Streptosporangium becharense: one gene and its partner. The protein of the gene in region 1 interacts with the protein of each later gene in a pairwise test. Links are inferred from orthologs where the notes say so. Each region holds a gene or a part of one and is shown on either strand. Other genes may lie near its edges. The genes, in order: rpe and eno.

Region 1 (7,039 bases):
CCTGGAGCGGCTGCGGGAGATCGGCCCCGACTGCTGCCCGGTGGTCGCCTACGGCGCGCTCCTGCCGCAGGCCGCCCTCGACGTCCCCCGGCACGGCTGGGTCAACCTCCACTTCTCGCTGCTGCCCGCCTGGCGCGGCGCGGCTCCCGTGCAGCACGCCGTGCTGCACGGCGACGAGATCACCGGCGCGTCCACCTTCCGGATCGTCAGGGAGCTGGACGCGGGCCCGGTCTACGGTGTGGTCACCGAGGAGGTCCGGCCCGCCGACACCAGCGGCGAGCTGCTGGCCCGCCTCGCCGAGTCCGGCGCGGAGCTGCTGCTGGCGACCCTCGACGGGATCGAGGACGGCAAGCTGGAGGCCGTGCCGCAGCCCGCGGACGGCGTGAGCCTCGCCCCCAAGATCGGTGTCGACGACGCCCGGGTCGACTGGGCGGCGCCCGCCATGCGGGTCGACCGTCTCATCCGGGCCTGCACCCCGGCCCCGGGTGCGTGGACCGGGTTCCGCGGCACGCGGGTCAAGCTCGGCCCGGTGCGTCCCGTCCCGGACGCCCCCGCCCTGGCCCCCGGCCGGATCGCGGCGTCCAAGCACTCCGTCCTGGTCGGCACCGCCACCCACCCGGTCGAGCTGGGCGAGGTGCAGCCGCAGGGCAAGCGCCTGATGCAGGCGGTGGAGTGGGCCCGCGGTGTGCGGCCCGGCGACGAGGATCGGCTGGCGTAGAGATCATGAACAGCGGGGGTAAGGGCGGCGGCGCTGCGCGCGGCGGCGATCACGGCTCAGGCGGCCGCGCACGCGGCCGGGGCGGTCAGGGCTCCGGCGGGCGTGGCGGCCAGGGGGCCGGCGGTAAGGGGTCCGCAGGCGCGGCTTCCGGGGGGCAGGGCTTCGGAGGGCAGGGTTCCGGTGGTCGCGGGGGTCAGGGCTCCGGGCGACGCGGCGGCGCTCCACGTCCGCAGGGCGGAGGCGCCGGGCGGCCGGGCGGCCGGGGTACGCGTCCGGCCAGGCCGGTCCGTGACGAGGCGCGCAACGCCGCCTACGACCTGCTGCGCGCCGTCGACGAGCGTGACGCCTACGCCAACCTGCTGATGCCCACGCTGCTGCGTGAACGCCGCCTGTCCGGGCGCGACGCGGGCCTGGCCACCGAGCTGGCCTACGGCACCCTGCGCGGTCTCGGCACCTACGACGAGGTCGTCGCCGCATGCAGCGACCGGGCACCGGAGGACATCGATCCGCCGCTGCTCGACGCCATCCGCCTGGGTGTGCACCAGCTCCTCAAGACCCGGATCCCCCCGCACGCCGCCGTCGGCACGACGGTCGACCTGGTGCGGCTGCGGGTGGGCGCCGGGGCGTCGAAGTACGCCAACGCCGTGCTGCGCAAGGTCTCCACCCGGTCCCTGGAGCAGTGGCTGGCGATCGTCGCCCCCGACCCGGCCGCCGACCCGGTCGGCCATCTGGCCGTGGCCCACAGCCACCCCCGGTGGATCGTCGACGCGCTGCGCGACGCCGTGGGCGGCGACGCGGACGAGACCGCCGCGCTGCTCGCGGCCGACAACGAGCGTCCCCGGGTGGCCCTGGTCGCCCGTCCCGGCCGGTCGACGGTCGAGGAGCTCGTGGCCTCCGGTGCCGAACCGGCCGCGTACTCCCCCTACGGGGCCTATCTCGCCGAGGGCGACCCCGCGGCGGTCCTCGCCGTGGCCGAGTCGCGGGCCGCCGTCCAGGACGAGGCCAGCCAGCTCGTGGCCCTGGCTCTGACGCGCGTCCCGGTCCCGGGCCGCGACTCCCGCTGGCTCGACATGTGCGCCGGTCCGGGCGGCAAGGCCGGCCTGCTCGACGCCATCGCGATCCACGGGGACCCCGCGGGCGTCCCGGCGGCCTCCGGCGCGTCCGCGCGGCCGGGCTCCGCTCCCGGGGCGGCCGGTCCGGCCGCCTTCGGCGGCGGCGCGCACCTGGTCGCCGCCGAGGTGCAGTATCACCGGGCCCGGCTGGTGTGGCGGACCACCCGCCAGGCGGCGGTGATCACCGCCGACGGCACCGTGCCCGCCTGGCGGCCCGGGGCGTTCGACCGCGTCATGCTGGATGCCCCCTGCACCGGGCTGGGAGCGCTGCGCCGCCGTCCCGAGGCGCGCTGGCGCCGCGACCCGAGGAGCCTGGCGGAGCTGGGCCGGCTCCAGCGCGACCTGCTGGGCTCCGCCGTCGACTCCGTCCGGCCCGGCGGCGTCGTGGCGTACGTGACCTGCTCGCCGCACCTGGCCGAGACCGTCACCGTGGTCGGAGACCTGCTGCGCCGCCGGGACGACGTCGAGACGCTGGACGCCCGCGCCTATCTCCCCGAGGTCGAGGGCCTGGGCGACGGGCCGTACGCGCAGTTCTGGCCGCACCGCCACGGCACCGACGCCATGTTCCTGGCGCTGCTGCGCCGCCGCTGAGCGCTCACCGGGACGCCCCGGCCATCCGGTCCGGGGCGTCCCGGTGAGCGCACCGCCCCCGGTGAACGCGGCGGCGCCCCCGGCGGACCCACCGGTGACCGGAGGTGCCGGCGCGCCTCGTAGAATCTGCCAATCATGGCCGTACAGATCTCGCCCAGCATCCTGTCCGCCGACTTCGCCCGTCTCGCGGAGGCGGCGGCGGCGGTGCCCAACGCCGACTGGCTGCACGTGGACGTCATGGACAACCACTTCGTGCCCAACCTGACCCTCGGCCTGCCGGTCGTCGAGTCCCTGCTCAAAGCGACCTCGACGCCGCTCGACTGCCACCTCATGATCGAGGATCCCGACCGGTGGGCCCCGGCCTACGCCGAGGCGGGGGCGGGCAGCGTGACCATCCACGCCGAGGCGGCCAAGGCCGCGGTGCGCACGCTGCGGCAGATCCGCGGCGCCGGCGCCAGGGCGGGGCTCGCGCTGAACCCGGCCACCCCCGTCGAGCCGTACGAGGACCTGCTCGGCGAGGTCGACATGCTCCTGCTGATGACCGTCGACCCCGGTTTCGGCGGGCAGAAGTTCCTCGACCTCGTGCTGCCCAAGATCCGCCGGGCTCGTGAGCTCATCGGCAGGCACGGCGGCCAGGTGTGGCTCCAGGTGGACGGCGGCATCGCCGTCGGGACGATCGAGCGGTGCGCCGAGGCCGGCGCGGACGTCTTCGTGGCCGGCAACGCCGTCTACGGCACGGACGACCCGGCCGGTGCGGTCGACGCCCTGCGCGCGCTGGCCGGCGGCTGACGGCCCGGGCGGGCGTCCCAGGGCGGGCGTCACGGTGAGTCCCACGGCGGGTGTCCCCTGAGTTCCAGGGCGGGCGTCACGGTGAAACGCGAAGACCTCCGTGCGGTGTGGAGCCTCGGGCACCTTCACCGCGTCGGAGGTCTTCGCCGTCGATCACGCCCCGCCGCCGGCGACGTCCGGGGACGGCACGCCCGGCGGGCCGGAGCGCCTATCCGAGAGGCTTCTTGACGGACCCCTTGAGAGGCCCCGTCTCGGACACCGCATCCGTCTGCGGGTGCGACGGATCGGCTCGCAGAGCCGGGTCCAGCACCACGTCATGGCCGTGCACGGTGGGCTCCTCGGGGAAGTGGCAGGCGGTCAGGTGCCCCTCGGCGTTGCCCTCCAGCCACACCAGGGGCGGCTCCTCCTGCGCGCACTTCTCCTGCGCCTTCCAGCAGCGGGTACGGAAGCGGCAGCCGGACGGCGGGTTGACGGGGGAGGGGACGTCCCCGGCCAGGCGGATGCGCTCGCGCGGCCGCTCGTCCTCCAGCACCTCCGGCACCGCCGACAGCAGCGCGTGCGTGTACGGGTGGCGGGGACGCTCGTACAGGGAGGTCCGGTCGGCGATCTCGACGATCTTGCCGAGGTACATGACCGCGACCCGCTGCGAGAAGTGCCTGACCACCGCCAGGTCGTGCGCGATGAACAGGAACGCGATGCCCAGGTCCCGCTGGAGGTCCTGCAGCAGGTTGATGACCTGCGCCTGGATGGAGACGTCCAGGGCGGAGACCGGCTCGTCGGCGATGATCAGCTTCGGGTTGAGGGAGAGCGCGCGCGCCACCCCGATGCGTTGCCGCTGGCCGCCGGAGAACTCGTGCGGGAACCGGTTGTAGTGCTCGGGGTTGAGGCCGACGATCTCCAGGAGTTCCCGGACCCGCTTGTCCCGGCCGCCCGGCGGGTTGATGCCGTTGATCTCCATGGGGCCACTGATGATGCTGCCCACGGTGTGGCGGGGGTTGAGCGAGGAGTACGGGTCCTGGAAGATCATCTGGATCTCGGCCCGGATGGGCTTGAGCTCCCTGCGGCCGGCGTGGCCGATCTCCTGCCCCCGGTAGCGGATGCTGCCGCCGCTGGGCTCCAGCAGCCGGGCGGCCAGCCGGCCGGTGGTGGACTTGCCGCAGCCCGACTCGCCGACCAGGCCCAGCGTCTCACCGGCGTGCACCGTCAGGTCGACGCCGTCGACCGCGTGAACCCGGCCGACCTGCCGCTTGATGACGAAGCCGCCCATGACGGGGAAGTGCTTCTCCAGCCCGGACAGCTCCAGCAGCGCCTCGCCGCGGGCCTCGCCGGTTGTCTCGCTCACTTGTGGATCTCCCTCTTCTGGGCGAGGGTCAGGTAGCACGCGTCGCCGTGGCCGCGGTGCGGGGACAGTTCGGGCCGCTCGGTCCGGCAGATCTCCGGACCGGCCAGCTGCATGTAGTCGCAGCGGGGGTGGAACGGGCAGCCGGCCGGGATGTTGATCAGGCTCGGCGGGGTGCCGCGGACCGGCTGGAGCGGCACGTCCACCGAGGAGCCCAGGCTGGGCATCGAGGCCAGCAGTCCCCAGGTGTAGGGGTGGCGGGGCTCATGCAGCACCTCCCTGACCGTGCCGCGCTCCACCGCCCGCCCGGCGTACATCACCAGTACGTTGTGCGCGGTGTTGGCGACCACGCCGAGGTCGTGGGTGATCAGGATGATCGAGGTGCCGGTCTGGTCCTGGAGATCCTTGAGCAGGTCCAGGATCTGGGCCTGCACGGTCACGTCCAGGGCGGTGGTCGGCTCGTCGGCGATCAGCAGGTCGGGGTCGCACACCAGGGCCATCGCGATCATCGCGCGCTGCCGCATGCCGCCGGAGAACTGGTGCGGGTAGTCGTCCACCCGCAGCTTCGGCTGGGGGATGCCGACCCGCGTCAGCATCTCGATCGCGCGCTGCCTGGCCTTCTCCCGGCTGGCGCCGGTGTGCTTGCGGTAGACCTCGCCGATCTGCCGGCCGATGGTGTGGTACGGCGAGAGCGCCGTCAGCGGGTCCTGGAAGATCATCGCGACCTTGTTGCCGCGCAGTTTCTCCATGGTGGAGCGGGGGGCACCGATCAGCTGCTGGCCGTCCAGCAGGATCTCACCGCTGATCTTGGTGGTCTCCGGGTTGTGCAGGCCCAGCACGGTCAGGTTGGTCACCGACTTGCCCGACCCGGACTCGCCCACGATCCCCAGCGTGGTGCCCTTCTCCACGTCGAAGGAGAGCCCGTTCACCGCGTGGACGACGCCGTCCTCGGTGTGGAAGTCGACGGTCAGGTCACGGACCGAGAGGAACGGAGTTGACACTTTCTTCAAGCTCCTAGCCCAGCCGCACGCGGGGGTCGATGACGGCGTACAGGATGTCGACGATGATGTTGAAGATGACGATCGCCCCGGCCGCGACGAGCACCGTCGCCATCAGCATGGGCAGGTCGGAGTTGGTGACGGCCCTGATCGAGAGCTGCCCGAGGCCCTGCAGGCCGAAGGTCGTCTCGGTGATGATCGCCCCGCCGATCAGGGTGCCGAGGTCCACGCCCAGGATGGTGATGATCGGTGTCAGGGTGCCGCGCATGGCGAACCTCAGCACGACCGAGCGGCCCGACATGCCCTTGGCCCGCGCGGTGCGGACGTAGTCCTCACCGAGCTGCTCCACCATCGTCGAACGCGTCATACGGGTGTAGTTGGCGGTGAAGATGATCGACAGCACCAGCCAGGGCAGCAGCAGGCCGGTCATCCAGGCGATCGGGTCCTCGGTGAGCGGCACGTACTTGGGCCGGGCGAATATCTGGTTCTGGTAGACGAGGAAGTACAGCGCGAGCGTGCCGATGAAGTAGATCTGCACCGAGGCGCCGATCAGGGACGACACGCTGGCGATCTTGTCCAGCGGCTTGCCCTGCCGCAGCGCCGCGATGATGCCCGTCGCCACGCCGAAGGTGAAGAAGATGACCGCGGCCCCGATGGTGAGCGAGACGGTCAGCGGGAGCCGGTCCAGGATCGTCTCGAACACCGGTGCCCGGTTGACGAAGGAGTAACCGAGGCAGGGAGCCGGGCAGTGGCCCAGGCCCTCGTAGTCGCGGCCGACGAAGATGCCGGCCAGCCAGGTCACGAACTGGACGACCACGGGCTTGTCCAGCCCGAGGTTGTGCCGCGCCTGCTCCAGCAGCTCGGGCGGGCAGACCTTGCCGCAGGAGAGTCTCGCCACGTCGCCGGGCACCATGAAGAAGAGGAAGAACGTGACCGCGGCGATGATCAGAAGGGTGACCGCGGCGCCGAGGAGGCGGCGGATGATGAATGGAAGCATTGCCTGTTTTCCCGAGGTGGCTGGGACCGCTGCGGGGCCTTCTCCGGCCCCGGCCGCGACCCCGTGAGAGGGGTTCTCCCCCGCACGGGATCGCGGCCCTTTCGGTGTCTCCTACGCTTTCGTGGGCGTCACTGCTTCACGAAGATGGTGTTCGGCGAGACGACCCACGACTGCGGGTCGATCTCGGCGCCGCCCACCTTGGAGCCGTGGAGCGTGTTGGCGATCCGGTTCTCCGCCACGACCAGGGGAGTGATCTTCTCCTGGATCTCCTTGTCCAGGGCCATCCACGCCGCATTGGCCGCGTCGAGGTCCTCCATGGCCATGATGTCGTTCATCTTCTTGGTGAGCTCTTCGTCCTTCAGGTGCGAGTAGTTCGGCGCACCGTCGCCGACCGGGCCGAAGATGACCGGCATGACCGTCGAGCCCGACGGCCAGTCGGCGCCCCAGCCGCCCCAGTACAGGTCGAAGTCGTTCTTCACCTTGCCGATGGAGTCG
Region 2 (7,073 bases), 3.0 Mb from region 1 along the record:
CGAGGTCGAGGTGGTCACCCCCGACCCCGCCGCGCTGGCCCGTGAGGCCCGCGAGGCGACCGTCGTGTGGCTGGAGGCCGACGAGGCGCTGATGCGTTCCATCGGCCACGCCGCGGTGGCGCTCGACGACCCGCCGGTGATCGAGGTCGTGCCGGGCTCCTACGACCTACCCGGGGCACGGCTGCTCGACCTGGTGGCGGTGATGGACCGGCTGCGGGTCAACTGCCCGTGGGACGCCCGGCAGACCCACGAGTCGCTGGCCCCGTACCTCATCGAAGAGGCGTACGAGGTGCTGGAGACCATCGAGGAGGGCGACCACGCGGCGCTCCGCGAGGAACTGGGCGACCTGTTGCTGCAGGTCGCCTTCCACGCGCGGGTCGCCCGCGACCGGCCCGACGGGTTCGACGTCGACGACGTGGCGGACGGGATCGTCGCCAAGCTCGTCCGCCGCCACCCGCACGTCTTCGCCGACACCGAGGTCGAGGACGCGGGCGAGGTCAGCGCCAACTGGGAGACCATCAAGGCGGCCGAGCGCGCCGCCAAGAACGGCGGCGACCCGGGTTCCGCCGTCGACGGCGTCCCGATGGGGCAGCCCGCGCTGTCCCTCGCCGCCCAGCTCCTGCGCCGCGCCGAGCGTGCCGGGGCGTCCACCGGCCTGCCCGAGGGCATCCCCGCCGACGGTCTCGGCGCCCGGCTCTTCGAGCTCGTCCGCCAGGCGCACGAAGCCGGCCTCGACCCGGAGGCCGAGCTGCGCGCCGTCGCCCGCGCCTACCGCGACCGCGTCCGGGATGCCTGACGGTCTTCCGACGGCCCGACGACGGCCGCCCGGCGGGCCTGACGGCCTGACGGTCGTGGGCCGACGATGGCCGCCCGGTGGGCCTGACAGCCGTCCGGTGAGCTGACGGCCGTTTGGCGGGCCGACGCCGCCCGGCGGGCCGGTGGCCCGGTCACCGGCCCGGCCGGCCGCCGCGGGAGGTGCCCCTCGCAGTACCGGTAAGTAGGTCTCGATAGGCTGCTGAGGCATACCGTCCTGCGACCTTAGGAGCGCTTCGTGGCTTCCATCGAGGGTGTCACCGCCCGCGAGATCCTTGACTCCCGGGGCAACCCGACCGTCGAGGTCGAGATCCTCCTGGACGACGGCAGCCAGGGCCGCGCCGCGGTTCCCAGCGGCGCGTCCACCGGCCAGTTCGAGGCCGTCGAGCTGCGCGACGGTGACGGACGTTACGGCGGCAAGGGCGTGGAGAAGGCCGTCCTCGGGGTCACCGACGAGATCGCCGAGGAGATCATCGGGTTCGACGCCGCCGAGCAGCGCAGCATCGACCAGGTCATGATCGACCTGGACGGCACGCCCAACAAGGAGCGCCTGGGCGCCAACGCCATCCTGGGCGTCTCGCTGGCCGTGGCCAGGGCCGCCGCGCAGAGCGCGGAGCTGCCGCTGTTCCGCTACGTCGGCGGGCCCAACGCGCACGTGCTCCCGGTGCCGATGATGAACATCCTGAACGGTGGCGCGCACGCCGACACCAACGTCGACATCCAGGAGTTCATGATCGCCCCGATCGGGGCGGAGTCGTTCCGCGAGGCCGTGCGGATGGGCACCGAGGTCTACCACGCCCTGAAGTCGGTGCTGAAGGAGAAGGGCTACGCCACGGGTCTCGGCGACGAGGGCGGCTTCGCGCCGAACCTGCCGTCCAACCGCGACGCGCTGGACCTCATCCTGGTCGCGATCGAGAAGGCCGGTTACGTGCCCGGCGACGACGTCGCCCTGGCGCTCGACGTGGCCGCCTCGGAGTTCCACTCCGACGGCGTCTACACCATCGACGGCAAGGGCCTGTCCGCCACCGAGCTGATCGCCTTCTACGAGGACCTGGTCGCGAACTACCCGCTCGTCTCCATCGAGGACCCGCTGAACGAGGAGGACTGGGAGGGCTGGAAGGCCATCACCACGGCCCTCGGCGACAAGGTCCAGCTCGTCGGCGACGACCTGTTCGTGACCAACCCCGCGCGGCTGGGCCGCGGCATCGCCGAGGGCACCGCCAACGCGTTGCTGGTCAAGGTCAACCAGATCGGCACCCTCACCGAGACCCTCGACGCCGTCGACCTGGCGCACCGCAGCGGCTACCGCTGCATGATGAGCCACCGTTCCGGCGAGACCGAGGACACCACGATCGCCGACCTCGCGGTGGCCACCAACTGCGGCCAGATCAAGACCGGTGCTCCGGCCCGCTCCGACCGCGTGGCCAAGTACAACCAACTGCTCCGCATCGAGGAGGAGCTCGACGACGCGGCCCGTTACGCGGGACGCGCCGCCTTCCCGCGCTTCCGGCGCTAGAGGGTCACCCGGGTCGTCACGTGGCCCGTCGGCCGGGTCGTCACGTGACCCGTCACACGGACCGCCACACGGACCGCCACACGGCCCGTCACACGGGTCGTCGTCCGGCCCGTCACGCGGGTCGCGCGCTCTTCCCACGCTCGCGGCGGTAGTTTCGTCTCGCGGCTTGCGTCCGATTCCGGGCGTAAGCCGCGTCGCGGGCGAACGCGGTCGGGTGCCGCCGGAGTCCGCGGACGATCCGCCGTCCTCCGGTGTCGGGGCCGCCGTAGCGGGCACGGGAGACGGCACCGCCGGAACGTGGACGGGGAGGGTGCGTGGCGAAACGGCCGCAGCTGACGGGACGGGCCGCGGTCCTCGCGGTCGTGGTGTGCGCGATCGCGATGAGCCTGGCCTATCCGATCCGGGAGTACATCGCCCAGCGCCGCCAGATCGCGCAGCTGGAGCAGGAGAAGGCCAGGGAACAGGCGGCGATCAAGGTCCTGGACGACCGCCACAAGCAGCTCCAGGATCCCGGCTACATCAAGCGCCAGGCCCGGGAGCGGTTGTTCTACTGCGATCCCGGCCAGAAGTGCTACGTCGTCATGGGCAGGCCGCCCGCGCCGGGCAAGGGCACCGCGGGTGCCCCGAAGAAGGCCGCGGTCAGACCGCCGTGGTACGCGACGCTGTGGGACTCGGTCAGGGCCGCCGACAGCGGTACGGGGCAGAAGGCGGCCAAGGCCGCCGGGTGACGCCGATACCCTGGATGTCGTCTTTCAGGGGGTGTCACGAATGGTGGATGATCGCGACGTGGCGGCGGTGGGGCGGCAGCTCGGCCGGACGCCGCGAGGACTGCGCGCGGTGGCGCACCGCTGCCCGTGCGGGCTGCCTGACGTCGTGGAGACCTCTCCGCGGCTGTCCGACGGGTCACCCTTCCCCACGACCTTCTACCTGACCTGCCCGAAGGCCGCATCGGCCATCGGCAGGCTGGAGACGTCGGGGATGATGCGCGACATGCAGGCCAGGCTCGCCGACGATCCGGAGCTGGCCGAGGCGTACCGGGCCGCCCACGACGACTACGTCGCGCGCCGCGACAAGGCCGCCGCGGAGGAGGGCCTGGAGCCGCTGCCGCGTGACATGCAGAGCGCGGGCGGCATGCCCACCCGGGTCAAGTGCCTGCACGCCCTGGTCGGTCACGAGCTCGCGGTGCCCGGCGTCAACCCCTTCGGCCGCGAGGCGCTCGACGCGATCGGCGAGTGGTGGGCCACGGGCCCCTGCTGCCGGGCCGGGGAGCCGGACGACCCCACCCAGACCACGAGCGCCGAACCCTCGAAGGAGACCACGTGACCCGTGTCGCCGCGATCGACTGTGGCACCAATTCCGTCCGCCTGCTCATCGCCGACATCGGCCACGACAGGCTGACCGACGTCGAGCGGCGGATGGAGATCGTCCGCCTGGGGCAGGGGGTCGACAAGACCGGCAGGCTGGCTCCCGAGGCGCTGGAGCGGACGTTCGCCGCGATGCGCGGCTACGCCGAGCTCATCGACCGCCACGGCGCCGGCGCGGTCCGTGTGGTGGCCACCAGCGCGACACGCGACGCCGCCAACCGGCAGGAGTTCACGGACGGCGTCCGCGAGATCTTCGGGGTGGAGCCCGAGGTGATCACGGGTGCCGAGGAGGCCGAGCTGTCGTTCGTCGGCGCCACCCACGATCTGGTCCGGTTCTCGTTCGAGACCGGCCTCCCCACCCCCGACGGCACCCGCCCGCCGTACCTGGTGGTCGACATCGGTGGCGGCTCGACCGAGTTCGTGCTCGGCTCGACGCATGTCGAGGCCGCGCTGTCGGTCGACATCGGGTGCGTCCGGCTGACCGAGCGGCACCTGCGTGACGCGGGTGACCCGCCGGCGGCCGAGGCGGTCGAGGCGGTGATCGCCGACATCGACGACGCGCTGGACCGCGTCGCCGCCGAAGTTCCGGTGGAGCGGGCGTTGACCCTGGTCGGACTCGCCGGCTCCGTCACGACCGTGGTGGGAATGGCGCTCAACCTGCCGGAATACGACCCGAAGAAAATCCACCACGCGCGAATCGCGGCGCATGACGTGCACGATGTCACCGAGCGTCTGCTGGGAATGACCGTCGGGCAGCGAACCGCGATTCCCGTCATGCATCCCGGCAGGGCCGACGTCATCGGGGCGGGGGCTCTCATTCTGGACCGTGTCATGACGCGTTACGGATTTGGAGAGGTGGTCGCCAGCGAGCGTGACATTCTCGACGGTATCGCCTGGTCCGTCGCGAAGCGTTAACTGAATCTGGACAATCGCCCGATTAAGCGGTATTGAGCGGCGCTTGCGTTCTATGGTTAGGTAAAGGCGCTTTAGTGAGGCTTTGCCGTAGCCCGGCACGGCTGAGGTCGGGGCGGCAACCGTCTCCTGGGGCGCTCTTATGTCTCCCACTCGAACGGAGCAACCCCTCATGAAATCCGGACTAGCGAGAAAGCTAGCCGCGGCGGGAGCCGGCGCGGCCATGCTGGCCACGATGGCGACGGGGCTACTGGCCACGCCCGCGGCCGCGGCGACCGGGTCGGCGGCCTCCGCCGCCAAGCCGAAGCCCGCGGTGTCGGTCGGCACCCCCAAGGCGTCCCCCTCGAAGTACAAGGGTGACTGCCCCGTCAATGTGACCTTCTCCTCGAAGATCAAGGTGAAGGCCGTCGCGGGCAAGACCACGGTCGCCTACCGCTGGCTGTACGGGGACGGGTCGAAGGGCAAGGTCAAGACCTTCACCTTCCGCGGCAAGGGTGTCAAGAGCTTCACCGTCAAGGACAAGGGCACCTTCAAGGGTGACGTCAAGGGTTGGCAGGCCGTCCAGGTCCTGGCCCCGCGCGGCGCCACCTCCGGCAAGGGCCGCTTCGCGGTCTCCTGCGACGGCGGCGGGCACGACGGCGGGAACGACGGCGGGCACGAGGTCGTCCAGCCCGGCATCGGCGCCACGGTCTGGGTCGACGAGGGCAACTGCGAGGCTGCGCTGATCGGCCGCATCACCGCCTCCAGCTCCCGCTGGGTGCGCTACCAGTGGGTCGTCAACGGCCACGTCGTCGACAGCGACGCCGTCCGCGTCAACGGCTCGCGCAAGGTCGTCCACGTGTTCAAGCCCCGCGACGACTTCCGGGGCTGGGCCGCCCTGCAGATCGTCGACCCCGTCGAGAACTCCTCCAACCGGGCCTACTTCAAGATCTGGTGCAAGGACACCACGCCGAAGGTCTCGGCCTCGGTCGACGCCCCCTCCGCCTACGAGGGCACCTGCCCGGTCACGCGGACCTTCACCGGCACGATCGGCGTCTCGCACGGCGACACCCGGGTGAAGTACCGCTGGATCCGTGACGGTGTCCCGGGCAGCTGGGAGAGCGTCTACTTCACCGGCCACGGCCCGCAGCGCCAGATCGTGAGCGACTCCTGGACCGCCTCGGCGTCCGGGAACGCCTCGCGGGCGATCGAGCTGTACGACGGCTCCACCACCGGAGCCGTCAAGGCCGAGGTGACCTGCAAGACCCCGGCGCCCGCTCCGGCGCCGGCCCCGGCCGACACCGAGACGGCGGCCTAGGAACCGGGATCCCGCCCCGGGCGTCCGGCGCCCGGGGTCGTCACAGCTGAAGGACAGGCGGCGTCCGCATCCGGCGGGCGCCGCCTGCGGCTTTTCCGGCGGCGACCGGGCCCCGCCGCCGCCCGGAGCCGGGCCGGACGTCCCCGCCGCGGTCCGGAGTCCGACATGCCGGACGTGCCGGACGTGCCGCCCGGAGCCGGACGCGCCGGATGTGCCGCCCGGAGCCGGACGCGCCGGATGTGCCGCCCGGAGCCGGACGCGCCGGACAGCACGGTCAACTCGCGGACGTCCCCGCCGCCGCCCGGAGCCGGACGCCCGCCCTGCCCCTCCGGCGTCGGGACCCCGCCGCGTCGCCGTACGGTATCGTGCCGCTTTCCCTCCCCGGCCCGGACCCGGGCCCCCACGCTGGAGGTAGTCGATGACCTGCGTCCCACCCGGATCCGGATGGCCCGGGGACCCGGCCTCATCCGGCACGCCCGTCGCCCGTGATCCCGCCGGGGTGCGGGAGCTGGCGGAGGCGAGCCGCTCGCTCGCCGAGCTCACCGCCGCGCAGTCGGTCTGCCGGGCCTGTCCACGGCTGGTGGAGTGGCGGGAGGAGGTCGCGACGGTCAAGCGGCGGGCGTTCGCCACGGAGACCTACTGGGGGCGGCCCATCCCCGGATGGGGCGAGGAGGAGCCGGAGGTCCTCATCGTGGGCCTGGCTCCGGCGGCGCACGGCGGCAACCGGACCGGTCGCATCTTCACCGGGGACAGGAGCGGCGACTGGCTGTTCGCCTCCCTGTACCGCACGGGCCTGGCCGCGCGGGAGACCAGCGTCCGGGCCGACGACGGCCAGCGTCTCATCGGCGCGCGGATGGTGGCCGCCGTCAGGTGTGCCCCGCCCGCCAACAAGCCCGACCCCGCGGAGCGGGCCGCCTGCTCCCCGTGGCTGTCCCGGGAGATCGCGCTCGTCGCGGGGAGCCTGCGCGTGGTGGTCGCGCTGGGCGGCTTCGCCTGGCAGGCGCTCTGGCCGGCGTTGCAGGAGGCCGGGTGTGCGCCGCCGCGGCCCCGCCCGGCCTTCGGACACGGCGTCGAAGTGCCGCTGACCTGGCAGGACGGGCGGAGAGTGCATCTGCTCGGTTGTTACCACCCCAGCCAGCAGAACACCTTCACCGGTCGGGTGACGGCCGAG

The links.
Region 2: the proteins of rpe (region 1) and eno interact in binary tests that used the Escherichia coli proteins (3 or more experiments, as listed by UniProt). The link is inferred for Streptosporangium becharense from one-to-one orthologs.

Annotation. Positions count from the first base shown.
Region 1 is NZ_JACHMP010000001.1:1,624,687-1,631,725, reverse strand. The notes cover bases 1,470-4,383. They hold rpe (ribulose-phosphate 3-epimerase), read left to right. Parts: upstream 1,470-2,556; coding sequence 2,557-3,210; downstream 3,211-4,383. Other genes in these bases: F4562_RS06945 (ABC transporter ATP-binding protein), read right to left, coding at 3,419-4,383; F4562_RS06955 (RsmB/NOP family class I SAM-dependent RNA methyltransferase), read left to right, coding at 1,470-2,421. Outside these bases: fmt (methionyl-tRNA formyltransferase), read left to right, coding at 1-718; more of F4562_RS06955, read left to right, coding at 724-1,469; more of F4562_RS06945, read right to left, coding at 4,384-4,477; F4562_RS06940 (ABC transporter ATP-binding protein), read right to left, coding at 4,549-5,550; F4562_RS06935 (ABC transporter permease), read right to left, coding at 5,564-6,544; F4562_RS06930 (ABC transporter substrate-binding protein), read right to left, coding at 6,673-7,039. UniProt on the Escherichia coli protein: Catalyzes the reversible epimerization of D-ribulose 5-phosphate to D-xylulose 5-phosphate.
Region 2 is NZ_JACHMP010000001.1:4,616,898-4,623,970, forward strand. The notes cover bases 243-3,190. They hold eno (phosphopyruvate hydratase), read left to right. Parts: upstream 243-1,051; coding sequence 1,052-2,329; downstream 2,330-3,190. Other genes in these bases: F4562_RS20425 (nucleoside triphosphate pyrophosphohydrolase), read left to right, coding at 243-796; F4562_RS20435 (FtsB family cell division protein), read left to right, coding at 2,644-3,057; F4562_RS20440 (DUF501 domain-containing protein), read left to right, coding at 3,098-3,190. Also shown: more of F4562_RS20425, read left to right, coding at 1-242; more of F4562_RS20440, read left to right, coding at 3,191-3,652; F4562_RS20445 (Ppx/GppA phosphatase family protein), read left to right, coding at 3,649-4,608; F4562_RS20450 (hypothetical protein), read left to right, coding at 4,841-5,902; F4562_RS20455 (uracil-DNA glycosylase), read left to right, coding at 6,321-7,073. UniProt on the Escherichia coli protein: Catalyzes the reversible conversion of 2-phosphoglycerate (2-PG) into phosphoenolpyruvate (PEP). It is essential for the degradation of carbohydrates via glycolysis.